Regions from separate parts of the Terasakiella sediminum genome, predicted to be linked through region 3. Evidence: predicted binding sites of a transcription regulator. Region 3 holds the regulator's gene; each other region holds the start of a gene.
The links. The regulator PhoB, encoded in region 3, activates phosphate uptake and scavenging genes when phosphate is short. The targets are predictions, from matches to a motif close to TNTCATAAAACTGTCA.
Positions count from the first base shown of each region.

Region 1: acnB (bifunctional aconitate hydratase 2/2-methylisocitrate dehydratase) is a predicted target of PhoB. The motif match lies at 1,856-1,871, and genes of this name have one in related genera.
Region 2: RYZ26_RS01650 (diacylglycerol/lipid kinase family protein) is a predicted target of PhoB. The motif match lies at 1,016-1,031, and genes of this name have one in related genera.
Region 4: RYZ26_RS07285 (inorganic phosphate transporter) is a predicted target of PhoB. The motif match lies at 1,528-1,543, and genes of this name have one in related genera.

Region 1 is NZ_JAWLVJ010000009.1:7,588-10,720, reverse strand. It holds gene acnB (bifunctional aconitate hydratase 2/2-methylisocitrate dehydratase) at 1-1,674, opposite strand, end outside; gene RYZ26_RS08525 (HD domain-containing protein) at 2,190-3,133, opposite strand, start outside.
Region 2 is NZ_JAWLVJ010000002.1:69,114-72,246, reverse strand. It holds gene RYZ26_RS01660 (glycosyltransferase family 4 protein) at 1-147, opposite strand, end outside; gene RYZ26_RS01655 (UDP-2,3-diacylglucosamine diphosphatase) at 48-953, opposite strand; gene RYZ26_RS01650 (diacylglycerol/lipid kinase family protein) at 1,071-1,973, shown strand; gene RYZ26_RS01645 (TIGR04282 family arsenosugar biosynthesis glycosyltransferase) at 1,941-2,531, opposite strand; gene RYZ26_RS01640 (TIGR04283 family arsenosugar biosynthesis glycosyltransferase) at 2,538-3,133, opposite strand, start outside.
Region 3 is NZ_JAWLVJ010000004.1:57,992-61,124, reverse strand. It holds gene RYZ26_RS03945 (sterol desaturase family protein) at 1-181, opposite strand, end outside; gene RYZ26_RS03940 (DMT family transporter) at 186-1,055, opposite strand; gene phoB (phosphate regulon transcriptional regulator PhoB) at 1,097-1,786, opposite strand; gene phoU (phosphate signaling complex protein PhoU) at 1,792-2,502, opposite strand; gene pstB (phosphate ABC transporter ATP-binding protein PstB) at 2,512-3,133, opposite strand, start outside.
Region 4 is NZ_JAWLVJ010000007.1:119,923-123,055, reverse strand. It holds gene RYZ26_RS07285 (inorganic phosphate transporter) at 1-1,445, opposite strand, end outside; gene RYZ26_RS07280 (PAS domain S-box protein) at 1,648-3,133, shown strand, end outside.

The sequences.
Region 1 (3,133 bases), on a different contig from region 3:
CGCATAGAAAGGAATGGCGTTAACCATATCACGCAGGGTTACACCTTCCTGCAATTCACCTGAGAATTTAACCAGTACGGATTCAGGCATATCCAGTGGCATAACACCAGTTGCTGCACCAAACGCCACCAGGCCAGAACCAGCCGGGAAAGAAATCCCCAGTGGGAAACGGGTGTGACTGTCCCCACCTGTACCAACAGTATCAGGCAACAGCAGACGGTTTAGCCAGGAGTGAATAACACCGTCCATTGGACGAAGGGCCACACCACCACGTGTTTCAATAAAGTCAGGCAGTGTTTTATGTGTATTTACGTCTGCAAGCTTTGGATAAGCAGATGTGTGACAGAAAGACTGCATAACCAAATCAGCAGAGAAACCGAGACAAGCCAGGTCTTTCAGTTCGTCACGTGTCATTGGACCTGTTGTATCTTGCGAACCAACAGTTGTCATCTTAGGCTCACAGTACGTACCCGGACGGATGCCTTTGCCTTCTGGCAGACCACAGGCTTTACCAACCATTTTCTGTGCAAGCGTGTAACCCTTGCCTGTATCTTTCGGCTCAGCCGGAACGCGGAACAGGTCAGAAGCTGGCAGACCCAGTGCTTCACGTGCGCGTGCTGTCAGGCCGCGACCGATGATCAGGTTGATACGGCCACCGGCACGTACTTCATCAAAGATGACTTCAGACTTCACTTTAAATTCAGAAACAACTTCGCCATTCTTAAGGGCTTTGCCTTCGTAGGGGCGCAGTTCGATCTCGTCGCCCATTTCCATGTGCGTAACATCGAGTTCGATTGGCAGCGCACCAGAGTCTTCCATTGTATTATAGAAAATCGGCGCGATTTTGGAACCAAGACACACACCGCCGAAACGCTTGTTCGGAACGAATGGAATGTCTTCGCCTGTCCACCACAGAACAGAGTTTGTCGCAGATTTACGAGAAGAACCCGTACCAACAACGTCACCAACATAAGCAACCAGGTTGCCTTTTTCTTTCAGATCGTTGATGAATTTAATCGGACCGCGAACGCCTGCTTCTTCTGGCTCAATCCCATCACGCGGGTTTTTCAGCATCGCCAATGCGTGCATTGGAATGTCAGGACGTGTAAACGCATCAGGGGCAGGAGACAGGTCGTCCGTGTTGGTTTCGCCTGTTACCTTGAAGACAGTCAGCTTCATGCTTTCTGCAACTTCGTCACGGCTTGTGAACCATTCAGCATCCGCCCAGGACTGCATTACAGCCTTGGCGTTGCTCGAGCCTTTTTCAGCCATTTCTTTAACGTCGAAGAAATAGTCGAATACCAGCAAAGTCTTTTTCAGACCTTCAGCCGCTGTTTCACCAACTTCTGCATCGTCCAGCAGGGCGATCATCGGTTCGATGTTGAAACCACCCAACATGGTGCCAAGAAGTTCAGTTGCTTTGACTTTGGAAATCAGGGAGCAGGCAATCTCACCTTTGGCAACTTCTGCCAGGAAACCAGCTTTGATACGCGCAGCGTCATCAACACCCGCTGGGACACGATGTGTGATCAGCTCAACAAGGGTGTCTTCTTCGCCCGCAGGTGGGTTTTTCAAAAGCTCAACCAGGGCTGTTGTTTGTTCAACAGACAGGGGGAGAGGGGGGATACCGAGAGCCGCACGCTCTTCGACATGATTGCGATATTCTTCTAGCACTAAACTTCCTCCGCTTATGCAAGAGTGAATAAAAGACAGCCGCCAGAAAGAGACCCCCAGCAGATATCTAGAAATAAAACGTGGCCTATATACACCACAAATGAACCCAAATGTCTAGGCTTAAACCCTTGAAAAACCGCAGAAAACTGCCCTTCTGGTATTACCACACAGCTTTCAAATACGACGGTTTGGTAACACCTGTTTTAAAGAGTCTGACGCCTCAAGCGCTTAGCAAGCCCCAAAAGCCCTACAGGCCTTATGGGCTCTTGTTTTCCTTACTTAAGAAGATAGTCAGATAAAAACTGGTTTAAACCCAAAAACTCAACTTTTAGGGGGAGAGGATGGAGGGAGATGAGGTGGATTCGAAGGGTGGGGAGAGACGGAGAAAAATTCCTGCCTGCGCAGGAATGACGGGGATTTGCGGATAGGGCGAGGACGTGCCTGAGACAACATACATGATACCCACCCCACCGTCACCCCGGCGAAGGCCGGGGTCTTTTCAATGCACCATTGCTTTACGAATCTTCCGGATATTGTTCAAACTCAGGCGGGATATCAGTGGGCGCTTTTAATTCATCAGGAAGACCCGGAAGATCATTCCATTTTTTTACCGTACCCAGATTTGAATAACGCCCAGGAACATAACCGCTATATTCAGAAGGAATATCAATTTCCGTCAATAACCGCTTCAGCCAATTACCAACAGGATGCAAGGTATTTACTATCTGAAAACCAAATGCACGGCTACTCAAAAAACACTGTTTAGATTCAGAAATATCTTCAAAATATCCATGATCAATTTCTTCAAACCTCTCACTTTTTCGCCCAACATATGTCTCTATGTGAGAAAATTCGTAGTCTTCTACACCAACCAACTTCATATCTAATATTTCAATAGGTTGAGGATCAAACCCCATCACTTCTGTAATATAAGGATACAAATATTTATCAGCTGACATAAAGTCAAAAAAGGAATAGTGATAGAACTTTCCAACCTCTCGCAATTCAGAAATCGACACCCACCGTTCTGCCCCTCTTTTATACAATTTTAAAATTGGTAAATCTTCATATTCACAACCTATTTTCTTAAAAAATTCTGCAAGTTCCAATCTTGCTTTTTGGCCAAGAACATCTTGATACTTTTCAAAAAAAACCAACAAAAAACGAGAAATAAAATTCTGTAATTCTGATAGTTCTTTAATTGCAGCCCAGAACCCAATATCACCATTACGAGACATAGAAATATTTGTTTTAAAGCAACGGTCATCTATATGAATAAAACTAAATCCAGGCTCAGTTGCATATACATTCAATTCTCCATTCAAAATCCCATGCCGAAAATACTCGTTTCTTATTTGCATTCCCATTTTCTGCGTCAAAACTACGACTGAGCTAGCTGGAAGCAGCCGACCAGTATAGGTGTCTAAAATAAAACCAAAATCTACAGATATTTCATTAT
Region 2 (3,133 bases), on a different contig from region 3:
CGGACAGGGGATCGTCTTGAAATCCAGCGGCGTGATCAGCTTGATCTCTATGCCTTGGCGTTCGAGATGCGTTTTAAGGGATTGATGCGTTCTAACAACGCCATTGATTTGCGGGAGCCACGCGTCGGTGACGATGAGGAGTCGCATTCTTCTTTCCCTTCTGACTTGGCCGCATAAGAAGGCTGGCCCATCCAGTAAATAATTTCCAAACGCCCATCCAGATGTTCGACCAGCGCAGAACAGCTTTCTACCCAGTCCCCATCATTGCAATAGAGCGTGCCATCGATTTCACGAATTTCCGGGTGGTGGATATGACCGCAGATAATGCCATCCACATTGCGTTTTTTTGCCACATCCGCCAGTGCCGTTTCAAAGTCAGCGATAAACTGCACCGCGTTTTTGACCTTGAATTTCAAATAAGCCGACAATGACCAATAGCCATAACCAAACTTGGTGCGCACCCAGTTGAAATAGTCATTGATTTTCAAAGCTACGCTATAGGCGCCATCACCAAGGACGGCCAGCCATTTGGCGTATTTTACGACCACGTCAAATTCATCCCCGTGGATGACCAGAAACTTTTTACCATCCACCGTTTCATGGACATATTCGTCATGAACCTTGATATCCCCAAAATCGTGTTCCACATAGGGACGGATAAAGGCATCGTGGTTGCCAGGAATAAAAAACACATTGGTGCCTTTACGGGCTTTGCGTAGCACCTTCTGCACCACATCATTATGAGCCTGCGGCCAGTACCAGGATCGCTTCAGGCGCCAGCCATCAATGATGTCGCCGACCAGAAAAAGATTGTCTGATTCCGTCTGTTTCAGGAAGTCCAGAAGATAGTCCGCTTTACAGCCAGCTGTTCCTAAGTGTATATCAGAAATAAAAATTGATTTATATTTTTGAGGTGTCAGAGCAGCATCCATATCAGCCGTCACATTTTCCATTATCGCAACAAAACCGCATTAAAAGCGAAATAATTTAATGTCAGTTTTCTACGCGTTAAGGCTTACCGCTTTATGACGTGATGTTTACTCTTTTGTTGCACAGGCGAAGAACCCACCATGAGCATTTCCCAAAGACGCATTAAGGTTATTTATAATCCCACAGCGGGCGGGCGCAGCCGTCGTCGTCTCGCCATTGCCCTTAAAGCATTGAAACAACATGCAAAAAAAGTAAAACTCAGCCCGACCAAATATGCAGGCCACGGGATCAAACGCGCAGATAAAGCCCTAAACCGCAAAACCAAGAAGCCTTATGACATTGTTTGTGCCGCAGGTGGGGATGGCACCATTGCCGAAGTTGCAAACGGCATGCGTGGCAGTGACAGCCCCTTGCTGGTCCTCCCCCTTGGCACCGCCAATGTCTTTGCCCGTGAATTGGGCCTTGGGACCTCTATGCGCAAAATTTCGGCTATGGTGGAAACCTTGGGGGAAAAGCGCGTTTATGCGGGCATGTTTGGCGACAAGCGCTTCATTATGATGGCAAGCGCAGGTATAGACTCCCTCGCCGTTGCCGCCCTGGATTCAAACCTGAAGCGCCGCATCGGGGCAGCGGCTTATGTGGTTGCCGCATTCAAAGCCGTGAAACGCATGAAGGATTTGGACCTAAACGTCACCGTCGATGGCGATGAATATAAGACAGCCAATGTCATCGTAACGCTTGGGCGTCTTTACGGAGGTTCCTTTGTGATCTCCCCCAATGCCGATCTTGAAAACCCGGTTTTTCATGTGGTGATGATGAAAAATACCGGCTTCTGGGCTGCAATGAAATATGGCCTGGCGCTCGCGACAAACCGCCTGCCCTATCTGGACGACGTCGTCATCACCAGCGGCACACATGTCACCATCGATAGTGAAAAGTCTATCCCTTTCCAGGTCGATGGTGATGATGGTGGCCTGCTGCCCGTTGACCTGCGCATTGATGATCAGCCGCTAACGGTTCTCGCGCCAACGCAAAAAGGATGATCCGTCATCCACATCTTCCAACATGTCGAGAAAAGCCACTTTCTTATCCTCAAGATTGGCAAGGCAGTCATTCAACGTTTCTGCATGCGACCACCGAACAGGTCGTCTATAGGGATTGGCAAGAATGCCATGACGCTTTAGCCCCACCAGCCAGAAACCACCATCATCGGCCGGGCCAAAGACTACATCATGGGTGCCCAACAATTTAAAAGCCTTGCGGATATGATGCGCCCTGATCCCCGGCACGTCCGTACCAATCACCAGAAAAGGTCCCGGTGGCAGGGTTGAGGCCGGGCGGAACATGCGTTCCCCCAGATCACCGCTACCTTGTTTGAGATACCCATCGGCTTGCGTTGAAAGCAGCCCCGGTTTCATCCTATCCGGACTGTGTGAAATCCATGTCTTCCACGGCCCCTTCCTGCGCAACTTTCGTGGCATTTCGTGCACCATGCGGCGATAAAACCGCCAGGCAGGCACTTTCCCGATATCGCGGGCCAGACGCGTTTTTACCCGCCCGATACGGGGTTCCTTGGCGAAAATAACAAGATGAAGGGTCAAGAAGAGTTATCCGTAGAGTTTGACGATCCGTTTAGGCGATACTCCCAAGAAATAAAGTGTCAAACAAGTGAAATTGCGCAAAGAGCGCTTCACATATCCGTGATGGCGATAGCGAATGGCCGAGGTCACAGCGCGCGCTGACAACTGACGCAAACGCCTTTTGCCAATCCGGCGCACAATATCCACATCTTCCATCAAGGGGATATCACTAAAACCACCGATCTCATCATAAAGATTTCGACTGATCAAAAGCCCCTGATCTCCATAAGGAAGCCCCAGCAATCGACACCGCCAGGAAACGATTTTCTCCAGCCGCTTGGCCGAGCTATCTTCATCATCCAATGCAAAAGTGAAATAACCTGCGCGCTGACGTTCACCTTCTTCTGCAATAAACTTGCAGACTTCCAGTCCCCAGTCCTGGGGCAGGATGGTATCGGCATGCAGAAACAGCAGCCAATCCCCACTGGCCGCCTCGCCCCCTGCTTTCAGCTGAGACCCGCGTCCTTTGGGGGCTTTGACCACTTTGACATCCAGGTCTTTGGCCACATCCAGCGTATCATCTGTTGACCCGCCGTCCACCACAATGATCTCGCGCGCATAGG
Region 3 (3,133 bases):
AAAGAATACGGGCAAAGATCGCGCCCAGGACCAGAATGCCAAGGTTTGAGAACCAGCGTTCTACGCGTTTATGATTGCGTTTACGCCGTGGCTTGAAAGTTTCCAGCAAGGCCATAACGACAAAGAGTATGCCGAAAACAGATAATCTGATGGTACTTTCGTGATCCAGTATGGCGTCCAACGGTTTATCCTGCCTTTGTTTGTTTCTTTTTCAAAGTCTCTCTAAAGAGAATAATGCCAACACCGGAAATTGTCATCAGGGCCCCTAGAATTTTATAGATGGTAAAGGGTTCACCCAGCAACAATACCCCTGCCCCTACGCCAATCATGGGGGCAAGCAAGGTAAAGGGAACAATCTGGTTTACATCCAGGCGATCAATCAGGCTGTACCAAAGATGATAAGCAAAGACCGATGAGCCAAGGATGGTATAACCTAGCAATACCCATGCACGCAGCGAAGCATTTTCGATAGCCTGAATCTGGTCTGTCTCCCACGCATAAGACATGGCTGCGATGAAAGGGATCGCCAGCAACCCCATCCATCCCATAATAGCCAATGGTGGAATATCTTTTAGCCTTTTAATCAAGATGTTCGCCCAGGCCCAGCAGAAGGCACAGACGATTACACTGATGATCGCGATGATGGTGCCACCCTGGGGTTCGCCTGCCAAAAAGCCTGCACCACCAAAGGCCAAGGCCATCCCGACGGAGCGTTTAAAACCGAGCTTATCTGCAAAGAAAATGGCGGCAAGGATAGAGCTGAAGGGCACCCCCAACTGCAACAGCAAGGCGACGGTTGCGGCATCTGCACCACGCAGTCCGACAAAGAACAATCCAAAGTGACCCACGCCTAAAACAAGGGCGACCGGAATGACCTGTTTAATCTGACTTAGGGATAACCGGAAAAACGGCAGCAGGATTAAGGCTGTTACCCCAAAGCGGATAACCGTCAGAGTAAGCGGTGGAATTTCTGTGACCGTCAATTTGATGGCCGCAAAATTAAACCCCCAGATCACCACGACACAGAGCGCCTGCAGGAAATCACGGGGGTTCATATTTTTTTGCCTGTGCTGATCATGCGCAGACTATGCATGGATTAGACAGTGGAGTCCAATGAATATCCAGCGGCACGGACCGTACGGATGAAATCCGGTTTGTCGTCAACGCCAAGGGCTTTGCGCAAGCGACGGATGTGAACATCAACGGTGCGGACCTCAACATGAATGTCGCGGCCCCAGACCTTATCCAGCAGCTGTTCGCGAGAGAATACCCGACCGGGACGTTCCATCAGAACACGCAGCAAGCGATATTCTGTTGGGCCCAAATGGATCGGTGTTTCATCACGCAGGACTTTATGTTCAGACAAATCCATGGAAATATCTTCATAGGTAAGCTTGTCTTCACTTAAAGCCGGGCTGGAACGACGCAGAACCGCTTTTGCACGTGCCACCAGTTCATTGGGGGAGAACGGCTTGACGATATAATCATCAGCGCCACTGTCCAGACCACGGATGCGATCACTTTCTTCACCGCGTGCTGTCAGCATGATGATCGGCAGGGACTTGGTTGTTTTGCGATCACGCAGGCGACGGCAAACTTCGATACCGCTTAAGCCCGGCAGCATCCAGTCCAGAATAACCAGATCAGGTTCTTCTTCTTCCACCAACAGCATGGCTTCTTCGCCATCCCCAACGCACATGGCGCGGAAATTTTCTTTTTCGAGATTATAGCGAACAAGTTCAGCCAAGGGTGGTTCGTCTTCAACGACCAGTACGAGAGGGTTCATAGCTCTTAACCCTCCAGGCCTTCAAAACTGGCATCATCGTCTTTTGGACGTTCTTCTTCCGGATGCTCACCTGTCACAAGAAAGTGCACGTTTTCAGCAATGTTTGTTGCGTGATCACCTGCACGTTCAACGTTTTTGGCGATGAACAGAAGGTGTGTACAAGGGGTGATGTTACGCGGGTCTTCCATCATGTATGTCAGAAGTTCACGGAACAGACTGGTGTGCAGCTGATCAACAACTTCATCCTGCTGACGGATATCCATGGCCTTGCGTTCGTCACGTTCAATGTAAGCATCCAGCACATTGTGGATCATGGATTGAACGAGGGACGCCATACGCGCAATCGTATGTACCGCACCGATTGGCGTGGCGTTTGACAACGTGATGGTGCGTTTGGCGATATTTTTGGACAAGTCACCAATACGTTCCAGATCAGATGATGTCTTAAGTGCAGCGATTACAGCACGAAGGTCATCTGCCACTGGTTGGCGCAGGGCCAGGATACGAGTGACTTCTGAATTAATTTCCATTTCCAGCTCATCGACCTTAATGTCATCGTGGATGACATCAGCCGCCAATGCTGTATCGCGTTTTACCAGTGCTTCTGAAGAACGACCAAGTAGAGATTCAGACAAACCGCCCATACGGGCAATTGCATTATCCAGGTGTGTCAGTTCAGAATCGTAAGATTTAACTGTATGTTCTACGGTATTCATTTATCAACCTTATCCGAAACGACCAGTGATGTAGCCTTTGGTGCGCTCATCCTGTGGTGAAGTAAAGATTTGTTCTGTTTCGCCATATTCCACGAGGTTACCCAGGTGGAAGAAAGCAGTTTGTTGAGAAACACGGGCAGCTTGCTGCATGGAGTGCGTCACGATGACGATGGTGTAAGACCCACGCAGTTCGTCGATCAGTTCCTCAATCTTTGCTGTCGCAATCGGATCAAGGGCAGAACAGGGTTCATCCATCAGCAGAACTTCCGGGTCAACGGCAATAGCGCGTGCGATACACAGACGCTGTTGCTGACCACCGGAAAGGCCTGTACCAGGCTCCAGCAAGCGGTCTTTGACCTCTTTAAGAAGACCAACTTTTTCCAGGCTGGTTTCAACAATTTCATCCATTTCGGATTTAGAATTGCCGATCCCATGCAAACGCGGTCCGTAAGCTACGTTGTCATAAATGGATTTCGGGAACGGGTTTGGCTTTTGGAAAACCATACCGATCTGAGCGCGCAGCAAAACTGTGTCAACTTGTTTGGACAGGATATCAACACCGTCCATGTGAATTTGACCAGAAACAGAACAGCCATCGATTGTGTCATTCATACGGTTCAGGCAACGCAGG
Region 4 (3,133 bases), on a different contig from region 3:
AATGCAGATAGCGGTACCGTAATCACCCAGGCCGCCGCAATTGTCATCAGATGTTGACGACGCACCAGCTTACGCTTGCGTGCTTTCGCTTCTTTTTTCGCACTGAGAGGTTCTTCATTGCCTTCTGCGATAGCATTGGCTTTACGCTTGCTTTCCAGATACTCACGGAAGAAACCGACACCAAAAATACCCCCAACAGCAATATGGGTTGAACTTACAGGCAAGCCCAGTTTCGACGCAATAATCACCGTAATCGCCGCAGACAATGCCACACAATAAGCACGCGCGCGGTCCAGCTTGGTGATCTGTTCCCCAACGGTGCGAACCAGTTTTGGACCAAAGAGCATCAAACCAGCAGCAATACCCAAGGCACCAACGACCAAAATCCAAAGCGGCAGGTCAACTTTGCCACCCATATCTGCACCACTGGCAACACCAACAACGGCCGCTAACGGACCAACCGCGTTCGCCACATCGTTTGCACCATGTGCAAAGGACAACAACGCAGCAGAGAAGATCAGTGGAATAGTAAAGAGATCACTTACAGCACGACGACGGTTTTCGATGTTTTCAGCCGCTTTCGTCACCATGGGCTTAACAGCAAACCATGTCCCAAAGAAGAAAGTCGCACCGATGAGAAGAATAACTTCGCCACCTGGCTTCCAGATCTTTTTCAGACCTTTCATGGTCAGGTACATGGCAAAGGCAGCCGCCATAACACCAACCAGAACAGGAACCCATTTCTTGGCTGCGCTGACCTTGTCTTCTTTATACATGATCTGGAATTTGATGAGCGCCAGGAACAAAGCTGCAATCACACCGCCCAACACGGGGGAGATCACCCAACTGGCGGCAATCTTACTCATTGTCGCCCAGTTTACGGCACTCAGGCCTGTCGCCGCGATACCAGCGCCCATAACCCCTCCGACAACTGAGTGAGTTGTTGAAACCGGCGCGCCAACAAAAGTCGCCAGGTTTACCCATAGGGCAGCCGCAAACAACGCCGCCATCATGGCATGGATAAACATCAGATCATTTTCCATGGCAGAGGGGTCAATAATCCCTTTACGCACGGTCGAAACCACATCGCCGCCTGCGATAATCGCGCCCGCAGCTTCAAAAATCGCAGCAATGATCAAGGCACCTGTCATGGTCAGGGCTTTGGACCCCACCGCAGGACCGATATTGTTTGCAACATCATTGGCACCAATATTCAGCGCCATATAGGCTCCGAGCAAACCCGCCAGAATAATAAAGATTTGGCTCCCAGGTTCGGCAACTTGCGTATACGCAAAGAAACCAACCAGCACGAGAAACAGAACACAAATTCCGAACTTTAAATTCCCGCGACTAACTTCCTGAATGCCCGCTTCGAACTTCCCAATTTGTTTCAGTTCTTTATCCAGCTTTTTCATTTCGCCGGAAGGTAATGGACCGTCTGACATAATTGCCCTCAACACTCTGCCAATTTTCAGACCGCCTTGTAACTTTTCTGTAACAAAAAGTACACAATTATTAATGCGTATATTTCGCTTTTCTGAAGAGCGTAAAATTTTATCAAAGAAGACAATGTCTTCCCTAGGACATTTGACGGGGATCAGGTAGGGTGATGGGCGTAAAAAACGTTTAAGATCAAGACAAGCGCGAATGAAAAGCCTGCAAAACATATATAAATATACCCTGCTGACCACGAGTCTCCTGCTCAGTCCGACAATTGCACGTGCAGAGACAGCCGCAATTGACGGATTTAACGCAGGTCCCGGTGTTTTATTAGGGACCCTGGCAGGCGGTCTTATACTGGGCGCCTTGATCCATAAACGGCTTAAGTCACCCGAAGAAGAACAAACGCCACTTTCCAGAAAATACCTGGCGGCTTTTGAACGAATTTCCCAGGGCTTTAACCTGTTTCTCAGGACCCCGGAAAAAACAACCGAACAACAGGCCATTGAATGGCTTTTGCGCGAAACCTCAAAGACACTGGATGTATCACGCACCTGCTTGTGGTTCTTTGGGGAAGAACGCACCAGTCTTTCACTGAAATACGCTTTTGACGCCACAGATCAAAATGCGCCGTGCGATATGACCATTGATCGACAACAACATCCGGCTTTCTTTGGGGCTTTGCGTGGCGAGCGTACCGTTGCCTTTGATGATGCGCAAAATGATGTCCGATCCATGGATTTTCTTGCCACCCAGAACATGGGACCAAAACCAAAGTCTGTTTTGGTAGCTGTCGTCGGAATCGGACGCCAGTCCATTGGCACCCTGCATATCGCCGCCAGAAAAAACCAGCGTAACTGGACAAATACTGACAGACAGTTTGCCGGCTCCATCGCGGACCTGATCGCCTTTTACCTGTCCAACCGGGATTTACAGATCGCCCAAAGCGCATTGCATGAAAGTGAAAGCCGGTTTCGTGACCTGGTGGATGCCAGTTCTGACTGGTACTGGCAAACCGGGCCGGATCATAAATTCACTTATATTTCCGATCGGTTCACGACAACGACGGGCATCCCCAAAAAGTATCTTCTGGGGCGCACCCGTCATGATTTCACCAAACCCAAAAACCTGCCTTCCCACCAGTTTAAACATTGGGAAGACTTGCAGAACCGCCGTGCTTTCAGGAACTATAAATATAGTGCCGACTGGAATAGCATGAACCTGACCGTTGCCATTAATGGTAAAGCCATTTTTGACAACGACGGCAATTTCGCAGGCTACATCGGGACTGGCACAGATATTTCAGAAAGCGTCACTTATAAAACACGTTTTGAAGAGGGGCTGAATGCGCTGTCAAACGGCCTTGTCATGTGGGATGCCAACGATAAACTGATCATGTGGAACAATGCAGCCCTTGATATGTTCCCAGCGCTGAAACCTTATGTGGCCAATTCCTTTACGTATCGTGAGATGCTGAATATCTGCGACAAGGAAAAGGTACTGAAATTCCCCGCGCCCTTTAGCCAAGAATTATGTGATCAACTGGTTGAAGCCCATAAATCTTGTGGGATTCGTGAGATTGAACTTTATAACGGGCATCATCTTCTGGTCCATGAACACCCCACATCAGAAGGCGGGATCGTCGGAATTTACACGGATATCACCACCCTGAAAAGTCGTGAAAATGAACTGA